Regions from separate parts of the Leifsonia sp. ZF2019 genome, predicted to be linked through region 1. Evidence: predicted binding sites of a transcription regulator. Region 1 holds the regulator's gene; each other region holds the start of a gene.
What was found. Region 1 encodes HrcA, which represses chaperone genes, less so after heat shock. Its sites were predicted from a motif close to TTNGCACTCGNNNNNNNCGAGTGCNAA; they were not measured.

Region 2: groES (co-chaperone GroES) is a predicted target of HrcA. The motif match lies at 2,010-2,036, and genes of this name have one in related genera.
Region 3: IT072_RS17625 (Hsp20/alpha crystallin family protein) is a predicted target of HrcA. The motif match lies at 3,450-3,476, and genes of this name have one in related genera.

What each region holds. Positions count from the first base shown of each region.
Region 1 covers NZ_CP065037.1:2,121,744-2,126,839, forward strand. The annotation lists gene hemW (radical SAM family heme chaperone HemW) at 1-1,080, shown strand, start outside; gene IT072_RS10440 (DUF4870 domain-containing protein) at 1,090-1,470, opposite strand; gene IT072_RS10445 (DUF4870 domain-containing protein) at 1,578-2,111, opposite strand; gene hrcA (heat-inducible transcriptional repressor HrcA) at 2,267-3,286, shown strand; gene dnaJ (molecular chaperone DnaJ) at 3,320-4,432, shown strand; gene IT072_RS10460 (16S rRNA (uracil(1498)-N(3))-methyltransferase) at 4,437-5,096, shown strand, end outside.
Region 2 covers NZ_CP065037.1:3,251,839-3,256,934, forward strand. The annotation lists gene IT072_RS15990 (Lrp/AsnC family transcriptional regulator) at 1-602, opposite strand, end outside; gene rarD (EamA family transporter RarD) at 607-1,536, opposite strand; gene groES (co-chaperone GroES) at 1,621-1,917, opposite strand; gene IT072_RS16005 (class I SAM-dependent methyltransferase) at 2,054-3,241, shown strand; gene IT072_RS16010 (DUF4190 domain-containing protein) at 3,272-3,982, opposite strand; gene tsaD (tRNA (adenosine(37)-N6)-threonylcarbamoyltransferase complex transferase subunit TsaD) at 4,068-5,096, opposite strand, start outside.
Region 3 covers NZ_CP065037.1:3,588,711-3,593,806, reverse strand. The annotation lists gene IT072_RS17640 (dihydrofolate reductase family protein) at 1-153, opposite strand, end outside; gene recQ (DNA helicase RecQ) at 248-2,230, shown strand; gene IT072_RS17630 (DapH/DapD/GlmU-related protein) at 2,400-2,843, shown strand; gene IT072_RS17625 (Hsp20/alpha crystallin family protein) at 2,965-3,387, opposite strand; gene IT072_RS17620 (hypothetical protein) at 3,500-4,006, opposite strand; gene IT072_RS17615 (RNA polymerase sigma factor) at 3,999-4,607, opposite strand; gene IT072_RS17610 (hypothetical protein) at 4,739-5,096, shown strand, end outside.

The DNA of each region.
Region 1 (5,096 bases):
TACACCGCCACGGAGCTGCGCGGGGTGCGCCAGTCGGACTACGCCGGCCACGCGGTCGCCGAGATCGCCTTCGCGGCCCGTGCGCTCGAGGCGAGCGGCCTGCCCGCCCGCCCGGTCTCGACCGTCTTCCTCGGGGGAGGGACGCCCACCCTGCTCCCGCCGGACGATCTCGGCGCGATGCTCGGTGCCGTGCGCGACGCCTGGGGGCTCGCACCGGGGGCGGAGGTCACGACCGAGGCGAACCCCGACTCCGTGGACGGGTCCGATCTGCGCCGGCTGGCCGACGCCGGCTTCACCCGCGTCTCGTTCGGGATGCAGTCCGCGGTCCCGCACGTGCTCGCGACCCTCGAGCGGACCCATGACCCCGAGCGGATCCCGCTCGTGGTGCAGTGGGCGCGGGAGGCCGGCCTGCAGGTGAGCCTCGACCTCATCTACGGCACGCCGGGGGAATCGCTCTCCGACTGGGAGCGGAGTCTCGAGACGGCGCTCGCGTGCGCACCCGACCACCTCTCGGCGTACTCCCTGATCGTCGAGCCGGGCACCAAGCTGGCCCGCCAGATCACGAGCGGCCAGGTGCCCCAGCCGGACGAGGACCTCCAGGCCGACATGTACGAGCTGGCGGACGCGCGGCTCGCCGCCGGCGGCTACGGCTGGTACGAGGTGAGCAACTGGGCGCGCGACGACGACCACCGGTCCCGTCACAACCTCTCGTACTGGCTCGGCCACGACTGGTGGGGCATCGGGCCCGGCGCACACAGCCATGTCGGCGGCGTCCGGTGGTGGAACGTCAAGCATCCCGCCGCATACGCGCAGCGCGTGCTCGCGGGAGAGTCGCCCGCGGCCGGACGTGAGACGCTCGACGACGAGACGCGCCGGGTGGAGCGGGTTCTGCTGCTGACGCGCATCCGGGAAGGGCTCCGCACGGCGGAGCTCTCCGCCGAGGGGCGCCGGGAGATCGCCGGGCTGATCGCCGACGGACTCGTCGACGGAAAAGCCGCCCTCGCCGGGTCGGTGACGCTGACCCTGCGAGGACGGCTGCTGGCGGACGCCGTCGTCAGACGGCTGCTCGCCGAGGAGTGATCGGGAGCCTCAGCTCACGAACTTGATGGCGATCGGGTAGGTGTAGTACTGACCCTGGTTCGCCTTGAGGGCGGCGATGATGCTGAAGACGATGTTCACGACCCAGACGGCCGCCCACAGGATGAGGCCGATGCCGACGACGGTCAGGATGCCGCTCACGACATACGCGATGAGGACGGTGAGCTGGAAGTTCAGCGCGGTCGCGGTGTGCGAGCGGACGAACGGGCCGCGGTCCTTCAGGACGAGGTAGCCGATGAGCGCGGGGATCCAGTTGAAGAGGATTCCGCCGACGTGGACCAGGGTGGCCCAGAGCTTCTCGTCGGAGGGGCTCAGCTGCTGAGAAGCGCCTCCGTACGGCTGCTGGGGCGGCGGTGGGGGCGTTGCGGACATGGTGTCTCCTTGCAAGGAGCCCGGGGGTCCCGGGCTGATCGACGGACGAATACCACCACAGCCTAGGGCCGGAGGCCCGAGTCTGAGAAGACGCCGTGAGCGATTCGCTACTTGATGAAGCGGAAGTTCACCGGGTAGCGGTAGGAGCCCCCGCTGTTCACCTTGACGAAGCCGAGGATCGAGAACACGAGGTTCAGGATGTAGAGCGCCCAGGGGATGAGGAGGCCGAACAGCAGCCAGCCCACGCCGGTGAAGGCGAGGATGATGCCGATGATCTGCGACGCCACCCAGACGATGATCCAGGTGATCTGCCAGTTGAGCGCCTCCTTGGCCTCGACGTCGGCCTTCTGTCCGCGGTCTTTGAAGACGAGCCAGATGATGAGCGACGGGAGGAACCAGAGGATGCCGCCGAGGTGGGCGAACGACGCCCACTGCTTGTCCTGTGCGGCGTCGAGAGGCGCACCGGGCGCGGCGTACGGCTGCTGCGGGGCTCCCGCCGGCTGCGCGCCGTAGGGCTGCTGCGAGCCGTACGGCTGCTGGGGCACTCCGGGCGGAGGGCCGGCCGGCTGCTGCGGCGGCACCGGCGGCTGCTGGGGAGGGACGCCGCCCTCGGGGTTCTGCGGCTGCGTGGGATCGGACATGGTGTTGCCCTTTCGTGATCGGATGCGGACGACGCCGACCCGGTGCGGCTAACGTACAGCCGCGCGTCCGCGTGGACAATGATCCGACCGTGTCTTTCGCGGGATATGATTAGCACTCAAGAACGCTGAGTGCTAAGAGCAGACGGGAGGGTGCCATGGTCTCCGAGCGCAGTCTCGAGGTCCTGCGGGTGATCGTCCAGGACTATGTGGCCTCCCGCGAGCCCGTCGGATCGAAGAGCATCGTCGAACGGCACTCGTTCGGCGTCTCGGCTGCGACCATCCGCAACGACATGGCCCTGCTCGAAGAGGAGGAGCTGATCGCGGCCCCGCACACCTCGTCGGGTCGCGTGCCCACCGACAAGGGCTACCGGCTGTTCGTCGACCACCTCTCCGAGATGCGCCCGTTGACGCAGGCGCAGCGTACGGCGATCGAGACCTTCCTGGGCGAGTCGATCGACCTGGACGACGTGCTCGCCCGCACGGTGCGCCTGCTGTCCCAGCTGACCAACCAGGTCGCGCTGGTGCAGTACCCCTCCGTGTCGCGCTCCCGCATCCGGCACATCGAGCTGGTGTCGCTCGCTCCGCACAGACTCCTGAGCGTGCTCATCACCGACTCCGGGGCGGTGGAGCAGCGCGTCATCGAGCTCGGCAGCGAGCTCGACGACGCCGAGATCGCCGAGATCCGGGGCGCCATCAACGGCGCCGCCGCCGGGCTCTCGCTTCCCGATGCGGCCGCCCGGCTGCGCGAGCTGCCTGGCGCCCTCGCGGAGCGGACGCGCGAGCTCGTCGCGCCGGTCGCGAGCGCCCTGCTCGACCAGATCGCGGCGAATCGTCAGGAGCGGCTCGTGATGGCCGGGGCCGCCAACCTCGTCCGCACCGAGACCGACTTCCCGGGCACCATCACCCCGGTGCTGGAGGCGATCGAGGAGCAGGTGGTGTTGCTGCGGCTGTTCGACGAGATGGCGCTCGACCAGCACGGCGTCGCCGTCAGCATCGGGCGCGAGAACGCCGTCCGCGGCCTCAGTGAGGCCTCCATCCTGTCGAGCGGCTACAGCGCCTCCGGCTCCGACGTGGCCAGGATCGGCCTGGTCGGGCCGCTCCGCATGGACTACTCGGGCAACATGGCCGCCGTCCGCGCGGTCGCCCGCTACCTCTCCCGCCTCCTCGGCGACTAGAACACACGACAAACGAGAAGGAACGCACCTTACGTGGCCGACCACTACGAAGTCCTCGGCGTTGAGCGCAACGCCACCCCCGACGAGATCAAGAAGGCGTACCGCCGGCTCGCGCGCGAGCTGCACCCGGACGTGAACCCCAGCTCGGAGGCGCAGGAGCGCTTCAAGCTCGTCACGCACGCGTACGACGTGCTGAGCGACCCGCAGCAGCGCCAGCAGTACGACCTCGGCGGCTCGTCCGGCTTCGGCGGTGGCGGCCAGGGCGATTTCGCGGGGTTCGGCGACATCTTCGAGACGTTCTTCGGTGGCGGAGGCGGTGCCCAGCGCGGCCCGCGGTCCAGGCGCGAGCGCGGGCAGGACGCTCTGCTGCGCGTGGAGGTCGACCTCGACGAGGTCGTCTTCGGCACGCACCGCGACCTCGAGGTCGACACCGCGGTGGTCTGCGAGACCTGCAACGGCTCGTGCTGCCAGCCGGGCACCGCGCCGGTGACCTGCGACATCTGCCACGGCACCGGCAGCCTCCAGCGCTCCGTGCGCTCGCTGCTCGGCAATGTCATGACCTCGACGCCGTGCGGCACCTGCCGCGGCTACGGCACCGTGATCGCGACGCCGTGCGTGACGTGCCAGGGCCAGGGCCGCGTGCGCGCCCGCCGCACCGTCCCGGTGGACATCCCCGCCGGCGTCGACACCGGGTTGCGCCTGCAGATGCCGGGCAGCGGCGAGGCCGGTCCCGCCGGTGGCCCCAACGGGGACCTGTACCTCGAGATCAAGGTGAAGCACCACGACGTCTTCAGCCGCGACGGCGACGACCTCCTGTGCACGCTGGAGGTGTCCATGGTCGATGCGATCCTCGGCACCACGGCGACGATGAAGGCCCTCGACGGCGACATCCGCCTCGACCTCAAGGCCGGCACCCAGAGCGCTGACATCATCACCGTGAAGGATCGCGGCATCACCCACCTGCGTGGCAGCGGCCGCGGCGATCTGCGGGTGGGCATCCAGGTGGTCACGCCGACCAAGCTCGACCACAAGGAGAAGGAGCTCATCAAGAAGTTCGCGGCCACGCACCAGTCGGTGGAGCCGTCGCTCGCCCGCTTTCAGCAGGGGCTCTTCGCGAAGCTCCGCGACCGGTTCCTGAACCTCTGATCCGATGAGCTCGCTGTACCTCCGCGAAGACCTCGAGACGGCGGTGCCGGGCGCTCGGCTCACGCTCACCGGCCCCGAGGCGAAGCACGCCGCGACGGTGAACCGGACGCGCACGGGCCAGACCGTGCTGATCGGCAACGGCCGCGGCCTGCTCGCCTCGGGGGAGGTCGTCGTCGCCTCGAACACGGAGCTGACCATCGAGGTGGACGCCGTGGAGCGTATCGAGCCCTCGGCCCCGCGCATCACCCTCGTCCAGGCGCTGGCGAAAGGCGACCGCGACGAGCTCGCGATCCAGGCGGCGACCGAGCTGGGCGTCGACCGCGTCGTACCGTGGGCGGCGGCGCGCTCGGTGTCGCGCTGGGAGGGCGCGAAGGTCGCGAAGGGCCGCGAGCGCTGGTCGTCGATCGTGCGTGAGGCCTCGAAGCAGTCGATCCGGGCCTGGGTGCCCGAGGTGGGCGCGCTCGCGAGCACGGCGCAGGTCGCGGCGCTCGCCTCCGATGCCGACGTGCTCGTGCTGGAGCCGACCGGGGAGTCGGCGCTCACCGACCTGGCTCCCGGATCGCGCGAACTCGTGCTCGTGGTCGGTCCTGAGGGCGGGATCGCCCCCGCCGAGCTGGAGGCGCTGCGAGCGTCCGGCGCGCGCATCGTCCGACTCGGCGCCACC
Region 2 (5,096 bases), 1.1 Mb from region 1:
ACATCGCTCGCCGTCGCGCGGCCATCCTCTGCGAGCACGGCCACGAGTCGGTCGTCGTCGGCGGAGAGGACCATCCGTCCCCCGGCACGCGGCGTGTCGCTGACGCCGTTGCGCAGGTGCGCGAGCACAGCCGGCGGAAGAGGGATGGCGGTCCAGTCGAACCCGGACCGGAAGTACTTGAGCACTGTCCCGACGCGCACGGAGACCAGGTGATCGAGTTCGGGGAGGTCCTCCACGACCAGGCGCGCACTGTCCTCGGGGGTACGCGGCATCAGCTGGCAGATCACGTCGGCTCCGCTCTCCAGCACCGAGACGCTCGAGGCGTCGGTGCGGGTGGCGAGGGCGCGCGCGACGGCGACGGCGTGCCCGGGTCGAGTTCCGATCTGGATGACGAGCGGACGCGCGTCGCCGACCATCGTCGTGTCGAGGTAGGTGGAGACGCGCACGGCCCCCACGTCGAGCAGTCGCTGCCCGCGGCGCGCGACCGTGCGCACGGGGGCGTCGAGCACGGTCGCGATGAGCCCCCAGCTGGCACGGCCGTTCGCCTGCAGCGCCGCCGCGATACGGGAGTCGAGTTCGTCGAAGTCGGTCGAGATGGCCACGGCCCTACGCTAGCCGCGCATCCCGGCGCGTGGCGCGAGCGGAGAGGATCATGTCGGCGCTGAGGACGACGAGTGCGAGCCAGACGATCCCGAATCCGAGCCACCGCTCGGGCGGCATCGCCTCGTGCAGCACGAACACGCCGACGAGGAACTGGATGAGCGGGGTGATGTACTGCACGAAGCCCATGTACACCAGGGGGAGGCGACGCGACGCCGCCGCGAAGAACAGCAAAGGCACCGCTGTGACCACGCCCGCGCCGGCGAGTGCGACCGCGTGCCAGACGCCGTACGCCCCGAGGGTGATGCCCGCGGTCATGCCCACGACGACGAGCTGCACCACCGCGACAGGCGTGAGCCACATCGTCTCGAGAGTGAGACCGGAGACCGCGTCGACGGCGGGGCCGACGCGCTTCTTGATCAGCCCGTAGAGCCCGAACGACAAGGCGAGCACCAGCGCGATCCACGGGAACGCCCCGTAGCCGACCGCCAGCACGACCACCGCGACGGCGCTCAGACCGACCGCCACCCACTGAGCCGGGCGCAGCCCCTCCCGCTGCACGAGCACCCCGAGCAGGATGGTGACGATCGGGTTGATGAAGTATCCGAGAGCCGCCTCGACGACGTGGCCGGTCACGGTGGCGAGCACGTACGTCTGCCAGTTGACATAGATGAGGGCTCCAGCGAGCGCCATCGTGAACAGGATGCGCGGGGTGCGCAGCAGCCCGATGAACGGACGCCACGCCCGCGTGACGGTCAGCAGAAGTGCGCAGAAGACCAGCGAGAACACGACCCGCCAGGCGACGATCTCCCACGCGGTGGCCGGAGCCAGGGCGATGAAGTAGAGGGTCAGCACACCCCACAGCACATGTGCGGAGAGGGCGAAGATCAGTCCGGAGGTGCGGTGGTCGGCCGCGCGGGGAGAAGGTGGTGGCACCCGACCGACTCTAGCCACAGCGGCCGACGAACGACGACGGCCCGGATGCCAGAGGCATCCGGGCCGATCGTGGAGCGGGGTGCGTCAGCGGACGACGACCGCGAGCACGTCGCGGGCCGAGAGCACGAGGAAGTCCTCGCCGCCGAACTTGACCTCGGTGCCACCGTACTTGGAGTAGATGACCTTGTCGCCGACGGCGACGTCGAGGGGGATGCGGTTGCCGTTGTCGTCGATGCGGCCGGGGCCCACGGCGACGACCTCGCCCTCCTGCGGCTTCTCCTTGGCGGTGTCGGGGATGACCAGACCGGACGCAGTGGTCTGCTCAGCCTCGACCTGCTTGATGACGATGCGATCTTCGAGCGGCTTGATGGAGACCGACACGTTGACCCCTTTCCTATGACGAACGGTGTCTTGACAGAAGACGTGATTAGCAGCCTCGCACTGCGAGTGCTAACAGGAGTCTAGAGGGTGCGTTAGCAGTCACGCAACGTGAGTGCCAAGAGGTAGCGTGAGGATCATGGACCGGTCCGAATTCCTCGAACTGCTGAGCCCGGAGGGGCTCCGGCTGCTCGACTCCCTTCCGCCGTACCAGACGGAGAAGGACGTGGTCCGGCTCGTCTCGGATCTGCGCAAGCAGGGCCACGCCCCCGGCCTCGTGGCCGCTGTGCTGACGCAGTCGAAGCTGCGGCGGAAGGCCGTCGCGAAATTCGGCGACTTCGCCTCCCGGATGCTCTTCACGGAGGCCGGCCTCGAACAGGCGACGCGTCTCGCGGTGGCCGCCCGGCATGCGGGCCGCTTCCGCTCCGCGGGCCTCACCCGCGTCGCCGACCTCGGCTGCGGGATCGGCGGCGACGCCCTCGCCGTCGCGGCGATCGAGCTGGACGTGACGGCCGTCGAGGCCGACGAGGTCACGGCCGCGATCGCGGCGTACAACCTGGCTCCGTTCCCGAACGCGACGGTGGTGCACGGCCGCGCCGAGGACGCCGATCTGCGCAGCGTCGACGCCGTCTTCCTCGACCCCGCGCGTCGCACCGCCGGCCACACGCAGACCGAGCGGCTCACCGACCCCGACGACTACACCCCCTCGCTCGGCTTCGCCTACGAACTCGCGACCGGCCGGTCGGTCGGGCTCAAGCTGGGCCCCGGATTCGATCGCGACCTCATCCCGTCGAACGCCGAGGCGCAGTGGATCTCGTCCGACGGGCAGGTCGTCGAGCTCGGCCTCTGGTTCGGCGCGCTCGCGCGGCCGCACATCCGCCGCGCCGCGCTGGTGCTGCGCGGCGACGAGGCCCATGAGCTCACGGCGGAGAGCGACAGCGAGGACGCCGAGACCGGCGAACTCGGCGAATACGTCTACGAGCCCGACGGCTCCGTCATCCGCGCTCGATTGATCGGCGACCTCGCCCGGCAGCTGGACGGCCGGATGGTCGCCGACGGCATCGCCTACATCACGGCGGACCACGCGATGCCGACGCCGTTCGCCGCCGGATTCCGGGTGCTCGAGACGCTGCCGTACGGGGAGCGGGATCTGAGGCGGGCCCTGCGCGAGCGCGGCGTCGGCTCCCTGGAGATCAAGAAGCGCGGCGTGGATGTCGATCCCGCCGCGCTCCGCAGACGTCTGGCGCTCGCAGGCGACCGCTCGGCGACCCTGATCCTGACCCGGATCGCCGGGCGGCACACCGCCCTGCTGGCCGAGCGGCTCTGAGGCCGCCCGGCCAGCGCGAGCCGTGTCCGCTCAGTAGGTGTTGTAGGTGGCGCTGAAGCTGGCGAAGAGGACCGCCAGCCCGATCCACACGATGATCGCGATCGCGATGCTGACGAAGCCGAGGATGAGGCCGGTGAGCCAGAACCCCTTCGCCTGCGGCTCCTTGCTGCGACCGAGGAAGCCGAGGACGACCGCCGCGACTCCGAAGAGCACGCCGACGCCCCATGCGATGTTGAGCACGATGCCGACGATGCCGCCGACGAGGGACAGGATGCTCAGGATCGGCGACTTGGACGGCGCGGCGTAGGGCTGGGCGTAGCCGGGGGCCGGCTGTCCGTAGGCCGGCGCTCCGTAGCCAGGAGCCGGCTGCTGCTGGCCGTACGGCGCCTGCTGCTGGCCGTACGGCTGCTGCGGCTGCTGACCGTACGGCTGCTGCGGCTGCTGACCGTACGGCTGCTGCGGCTGCTGGCCGTAGGGCTGCTGCGGCGCCTGCGGCTGCTGGCCGTACGGCTGCTGCGGCGCCTGCGGCTGCTGGCCGTACGGCTGCTGCGGAGCCTGCGGCTGCGGAGGCGTGTACGCGGGTGCCGCGGGCGGAACCGGAGCGGCGGGTGCGGCCGGGGCGGGCTCTGCGGCGGCGGGCGTGGGCTCAGGGGCAGCCGGGGCGACGGGCTCCGCGGGCGGGACCACTCCGTTCTGGGCGTCGGGGTCCGTGGGGCCGGCGGGCGCGTTCGGATCGGTCATGTTCCGCATCTCCTTCAGGTGGGAGTTTCTGGGAACTCCCTGTATCGATTCCATCGTCCCAGCGCTGTCGGAACGTGTCAACGACTCAGCGTGCCACCTGGATCTCGGTGACGGGAAGCGTCGAGTCGGCGGCGAACGTCGGCTCGCTCGGCGCGTGTCCCGCCATCACGAGCTGGGCGCCGAGAGCCGCGATCATCGCGCCGTTGTCGGTGCAGAGCGAGAGCGCGGGGATGCGGAGCGCGATGCCCGCTTCGCGCGTGCGTTCGGCCGCGAGCTGACGCACCCGCGCGTTCGCGACGACCCCGCCGCCCAGCAGGAGCCGGGGCACGTCGTGGTCGCGGCAGGCCGCGACCGCCTTGCTGAGCAGCACGTCGACGACGGCCTCGCGGAAAGAGGCGGCGACATCGGGGACCGGCACCTCCTCGCCCGCGTCCTGGCGCTGCTCGACCCAGCGGGCGACTGCCGTCTTCAGCCCGGAGAACGAGAAGTCGTACCGATGGCGCTCGAGGTCTCTCGGCTTGGTCAGCCCGCGCGGGAACCGGATGGCGCGCGGGTCGCCGTCCGCCGCGACGCGGTCGATCTGCGGACCGCCGGGATACGGCAGGCCCAGCACGCGCGCCACCTTGTCGAAGGCCTCCCCCGCCGCGTCGTCGATGGTCTCGCCGAGGAGCTCGACGTCGGAGACCAGATCCCTGACGAGCAGGAGGGACGTGTGACCGCCGGAGACCAGCAACGCGATCGTCGGCAGCTCGACCGGGTGACCGGGGCCACCCGCTGCGTCGAGCAGGTCCGCCCCGACGTGACCGACGAGGTGATTGACCGCGTAGAGGGGCTTGTCGAGCGCAACGGCGAGCGCCTTCGCTGCGCCGACGCCGACCATGAGCGCGCCGGAGAGGCCGGGCCCGCTCGTGACGGCGATGGCGTCCACATCGGCCAGGTCGATGCCGGCATCGGCCACGGCGGTGCGGAGGGTCGGCGTGAGGGCCTCGAGGTGCGCCCGCGCCGCGACCTCGGGCACGACGCCGCCGTAGCGCGCGTGCTCCTCCATGGACGAGGCGATCGTGTTCGCGAGCAGGGTCGTTCCCCGCACGATCCCGACGCCCGTCTCGTCGCA
Region 3 (5,096 bases), 1.5 Mb from region 1:
ACCGGCTTCGCGCACCTCCTGGAGCTTCGTCGCCTGCAGATCCTCCGACGCGAACGGGAAGGTCCAGCCGGAGTGCGGGTGCGTGCGCTCGCCGCCCGGCGCCTCGACGACGCCGTCGAGCGACAGGAACTCCGTGACGACGAGCCGGCGCATGCGGCGATCGTACCGGAGGGCTGTGGAAAGCGGCGAGAATCCACCGATTCCGTGCGCCGGGTCGACGGTCAGGCGTCGTCGTTACGATCGAGGGATGAGCTGGAACGCCTGGGTGCCGGAAGACCGCGACGCACCGCCGCTGGAGGAGGAGCCGCCGCTGCCCGACTTCGGAGACGACCCGTACGCGGGGGCGCCGTTCGGCGACGCCCCCGCCGGTGCGAACGCTGCGCCTGCCGCCCCGGTCCCGACGGCCGTCGCCGCGCCGCGGTTCGCAACCGCCGTGGAGGCGTTGAAGACGGTCTTCGGCTACGACAGCTTCCGCGGCCAGCAGGCGCAGATCATCGACCAGGTGGTCGGAGGCGGCGACGCGGTCGTCCTGATGCCCACGGGCGGAGGCAAGAGCCTCTGCTACCAGATCCCGTCTCTGGTGCGGGAGGGCACCGGTGTCGTCGTGTCCCCGCTGATCGCGCTCATGCAGGATCAGGTCGACGCGCTCACCGCGGTGGGCGTGCGTGCGGCGTTCCTCAACTCCACGCAGGACGGCCAGCAGCGTGCGGCCGTCGAGCGCGCCTACCTGTCGGGGGAGCTCGACATCCTCTACGTCGCGCCCGAGCGGCTGTCGTCGGAGGCCACCAAGCGCTTCCTCGAGCGCGGCCGCATCGCACTGTTCGCCATCGACGAGGCGCACTGCGTCTCGCAGTGGGGCCACGACTTCCGGCCCGACTACCTCGCGCTCTCCGAGCTGGCCGACCGCTGGCCCGGCGTGCCGCGCATCGCGCTCACCGCCACCGCCACCGAGGCCACGCATCGCGAGATCACGTCGCGGCTCCGGCTCGAGCAGGCGCAGCACTTCGTCGCCGACTTCGACCGCCCCAACATCCAGTACCGCATCGTGCCCAAGGTGGAGGTGCGCAAGCAGCTGCTCGACTTCATCACAGTGGAGCACCCGGGCGAGGCGGGCATCGTCTACGCCCTCTCGCGCAACTCCGTGGAGCGCACGGCCGAGTTCCTCTCGGCACGCGGGCTCACCGCCCTCCCGTATCACGCCGGTCTCGACGCGGGGCTGCGCGCGCGGACCCAGTCGCGCTTCCTCCGCGAGGAGGGCGTGATCGTGGTCGCGACCATCGCCTTCGGCATGGGCATCGACAAGCCGGACGTGCGCTTCGTCGCCCACATCGACCTCCCGAAGTCGGTGGAGGGCTACTACCAGGAGACGGGGCGCGCGGGCCGCGACGGCCTCCCCTCGACGGCCTGGCTCGCCTATGGCCTGCACGACGTCGTGCAGCAGCGCCGGATGATCGACGACTCCCCGGGCGACCTCGCGCACCGCCGCCGGCTCACGCAGCATCTGGACGCCATGCTCGCCTTGTGCGAGACGGTGCAGTGCCGTCGGGTGAACCTGCTCGGCTACTTCGGGCAGCGCTCCGAGCCGTGCGGCAACTGCGACACCTGCCTCACCCCACCCGAGAGCTGGGACGGCACCGTGCCCGCGCAGAAGCTCCTCTCCACCGTCGTGCGGCTCGCCCGCGAGCGCAACCAGCGTTTCGGCGCCGGCCACCTCGTCGACATCGTGCGCGGCAAGCGCACGCCCCGCGTCGAGCAGTACGGCCACGACGCCCTCTCCACCTGGGGCATCGGCGCCGACCTCAGCGAGAGCCAGTGGCGCGGCGTCGTGCGGCAGCTCATCGCCCAGGAGCTCCTCAAGCCGGAGGGCGAGTACGGCGTGCTCGTCCTCACCCCCGACAGTGCGGCCGTGCTGGCCGGGGAGCGTCCCGTCATCCTGCGCCGGGAGCCCGAACGCCCCGAGCGGGCGAGCCGCTCCTCCCGCAGCGCCGCACCCGCCGACGTCTCCGCGGCCGATCTGCCGCTCTTCGAGGCGCTCCGCGCGTGGCGCGCCGGCGAGGCCAAGTCGCAGGGCGTCCCCGCCTACATCGTCTTCGGCGACGCCACCCTGCGCGCCGTCGCCTCCGCCCGCCCCGCCAGCCTCGGTGACCTCGACGGCATCAGCGGGATCGGGGCGAAGAAGCGGGAAGCGTACGGCCAGGCGTTGCTCGACGTGGTGGCTGCCGAGGGGTAGCACCCGACTCCCTGCCGACTCCCACCTGATCCCCTGGTCTCGTCGCGCGGTCGGGCGTACGGTGGCGATTCGCTGGGGCGATCAGGGAATCTTCGGACGCCTCCCAGTGTTGTACCGATGTTCGGGCAGGACACTGTCCGCACAGGCGACGATCTCGAAGGAGGAGACGATGGCACGGATGATCGAGGAGCTCGAGGACGAGACCGGCGCAGTGATCAAGTATCGGCGGCACGCCAACGGCCGGGGGCTGGTCGCTCCGACGGCGCGTGTCGCGGAGTCGGCCTACATCGAGCCGACCGCCTATGTCGAGGCGGAGGCCCGGGTCGGGCTCGACGCCTATGTCGGCGCGGGCAGCTGGGTCGACCGTGGAGCCACCGTCGGCGACCGCACGTTCGTGGGCGCGAATGTCCACATCGGCGCGGGCAGTGTGGTCGGCAGCAACGCGAAGATCGGCAGCAACGCCAAGATCGGCGCGAACGCCATGATCGGCAACGGTGCGCGTATCGAGCGCGATGCCCAGCTGGAGCCGGGAACGGTCCTCGCCGGACGGGAAGGCGTCCACGCGCGGGATGCGCTCCGCGCGGTGCCGCGTCAGGCGCGCCGCGCGGCCTGACCGCCACCCCGCGTCGCCGCAGACGAACGAAGGAGCCGTTCTCCCCACCTGTCGGTGCGGAGAATGGCTCCTTCGCTGTCAGCGGGTGAGTCGTGCCGTCTTCAGCGCGGACCGACGTCAGTCACGCCGCCACTTCTTTGCGCTCGTCGGCCGTACCGACCCTGATCTTGCGCGGCTTCGCGCGTTCGGCCATCGGGATGATGACCGAGAGCACGCCGTGCTCGTAGTTGGCGGTGATCCTCTCGACGTCGACGCCGTCGCCCAGGGTGAACTGCCGCATGTAGGCGCCGAACGGCCGCTCGTGCGCGAGCCACTTGACGTTCTCGCGGGCGGGGGCGAGGCGTTCGGCCCGGATGGTGAGGAGCTGGCCGTCGACGTCGAGGTCGACCGACGAGGGGTCGATGCCCGGGAGGTCGGCGCTCAGGACGTACTGATCGCCCTCACGGAAGAGGTCGACCGGCATCAGGCGAGGCGAGCGGCCGGTGTCGAAGATGCTCGACGCGATGCGGTCGAACTGGCTCACGACATCAAATGGGACAGACATGATCAATCTCCTTTCGCGATGCGAACGAAGGGTCACGAGGGTCCCCGTGACCCGGCACCAGATTAGCACTCTCCCTATGAGAGTGCCAACGGTTTCCTCGCGGGATCCGGGTTCAAGGCGTCGGGAGCGAGAGGCCCAAGCGTGCGCACAGGTCCGCCACCGCCCGCTCCGAGGGGAAGACGGCCAGGCGACCGTCGGGCAGCTGGCAGGCCTTCAAGGCGGGGACGGGCTCGTCCGCGTCGCTCGAACTGCCCTGCGGGCGGAAAGACCCGATACGCCACCCCGCCGCGCACTGGTCCTCCGCGAGCGCGATGCGCTGCTCCAGCGGGGTGGGGGTGGTCGCCTCGAGGTCGCCGGGCTGCCACGCCGAGGTGAAGGACGGCCCGTTGAGGTCGGCGGTCCCGTAGCACTCGACGGTGTCGTTGATCTCGCCCTGGCTCGCCCGGGCGATGGCGATACCGCCGGCGGTCGTGCCGGCGACGAGCACGCCGGCGATACCGATCGCGGCGAGCCGATGGCGGCGTGTGCGGCGGCGATCGTCCGTCGCGATCGTGTCGAGGAGGCGGTCCTTCAGCTCCTCGAATCGCGTGTCGTCCGGGAGCAGACTGCGGTCAGTCATCGGTCCCCCTGAGTGTCTGGAGTTCGGACCGGAGGCGCGTGCGCAGCCGGCTGAGTCGATTGCGCACCGCACCGGCGCTGATCCCGGCGGCCACCGCGGCCTCCTCGTAGCTCGCATACCCCCGGATGCAGAGCTCGAAGATCGTCCGATCCGGCTCGGGCAGTCGCGCGGCGGCGGCCTCGACGAGCGCGAGCAGCTGCGCGCGCTCGGTCATCACGTCCGGCCCGGGAGCGGTGTCCGCAAGCGTGTCGTCGACGGGCGCGTCGGTGCGGCGGCGGGCGGCCGACTGGTTCGCCCGTCGCCGGTTCAGGATGAGGTTGCGGCAGGTCACCAGCAGCCACGGCAGCGCGGACTCGCCGGCGATCGACAGAGCGGACCGCTTGCGCCACAGAGTGACGAAGACGTCCTGACTGATCTCCTCCACGTCGTCGCGGGTGGTGAGACGGGAGGCGGCGTACGCGTAGACGATGCGGCTGTGGCGGTCGTAGAGGCGCGAGAACGCGGCTTTGCTCCCTGCCGCGAGCTCCGCCAGCAGAGCGACGTCCGACACGTCGGACGCTGCCGCGCCCGTGGCGTCGGTCTCGTTGGCGAGATCGCTCATGACTAGGGAATGTGCCTCCTGGGCCGATCCTCTCAGGATCGGTGCGCGCACCGAAGAAGGTCGGAAGGGGCGTCGAGAGAATCGAGACGTGCTGGAACCCGCCGGCACAATGACACTCAAGGGGACCCGAGATGACCCGAACCACCCGAACCACCCGATCCGCCCGCTCAGCCCGCCTCCTGCTCGCCGGCCTGGCCGCGCTCGCACTCGCCGTGGCGCCCGCCGCGGCCGCGAACGCCGCGGCGGCTCCGCTCGCGTCGTGCTCCTACGACCTCGGCACGGCCTCGCTCGTGTGCGTCGACCCGGGCGAGGACCTCAACGCGGCCGTGCTCGCCGAGCAGCACCTCGTGGTGATCGGGCCGGGGGCACAGCGCTCGTCGGCGACGCCCGCGGCCCCGGGCACCGGCGCCCGCGCCACCTATGTCCAGACCCAGCTCTTCGACGACGCCGGCTACGGCGGCGCCGTCTTCCAGATCACGAACTCCGGCG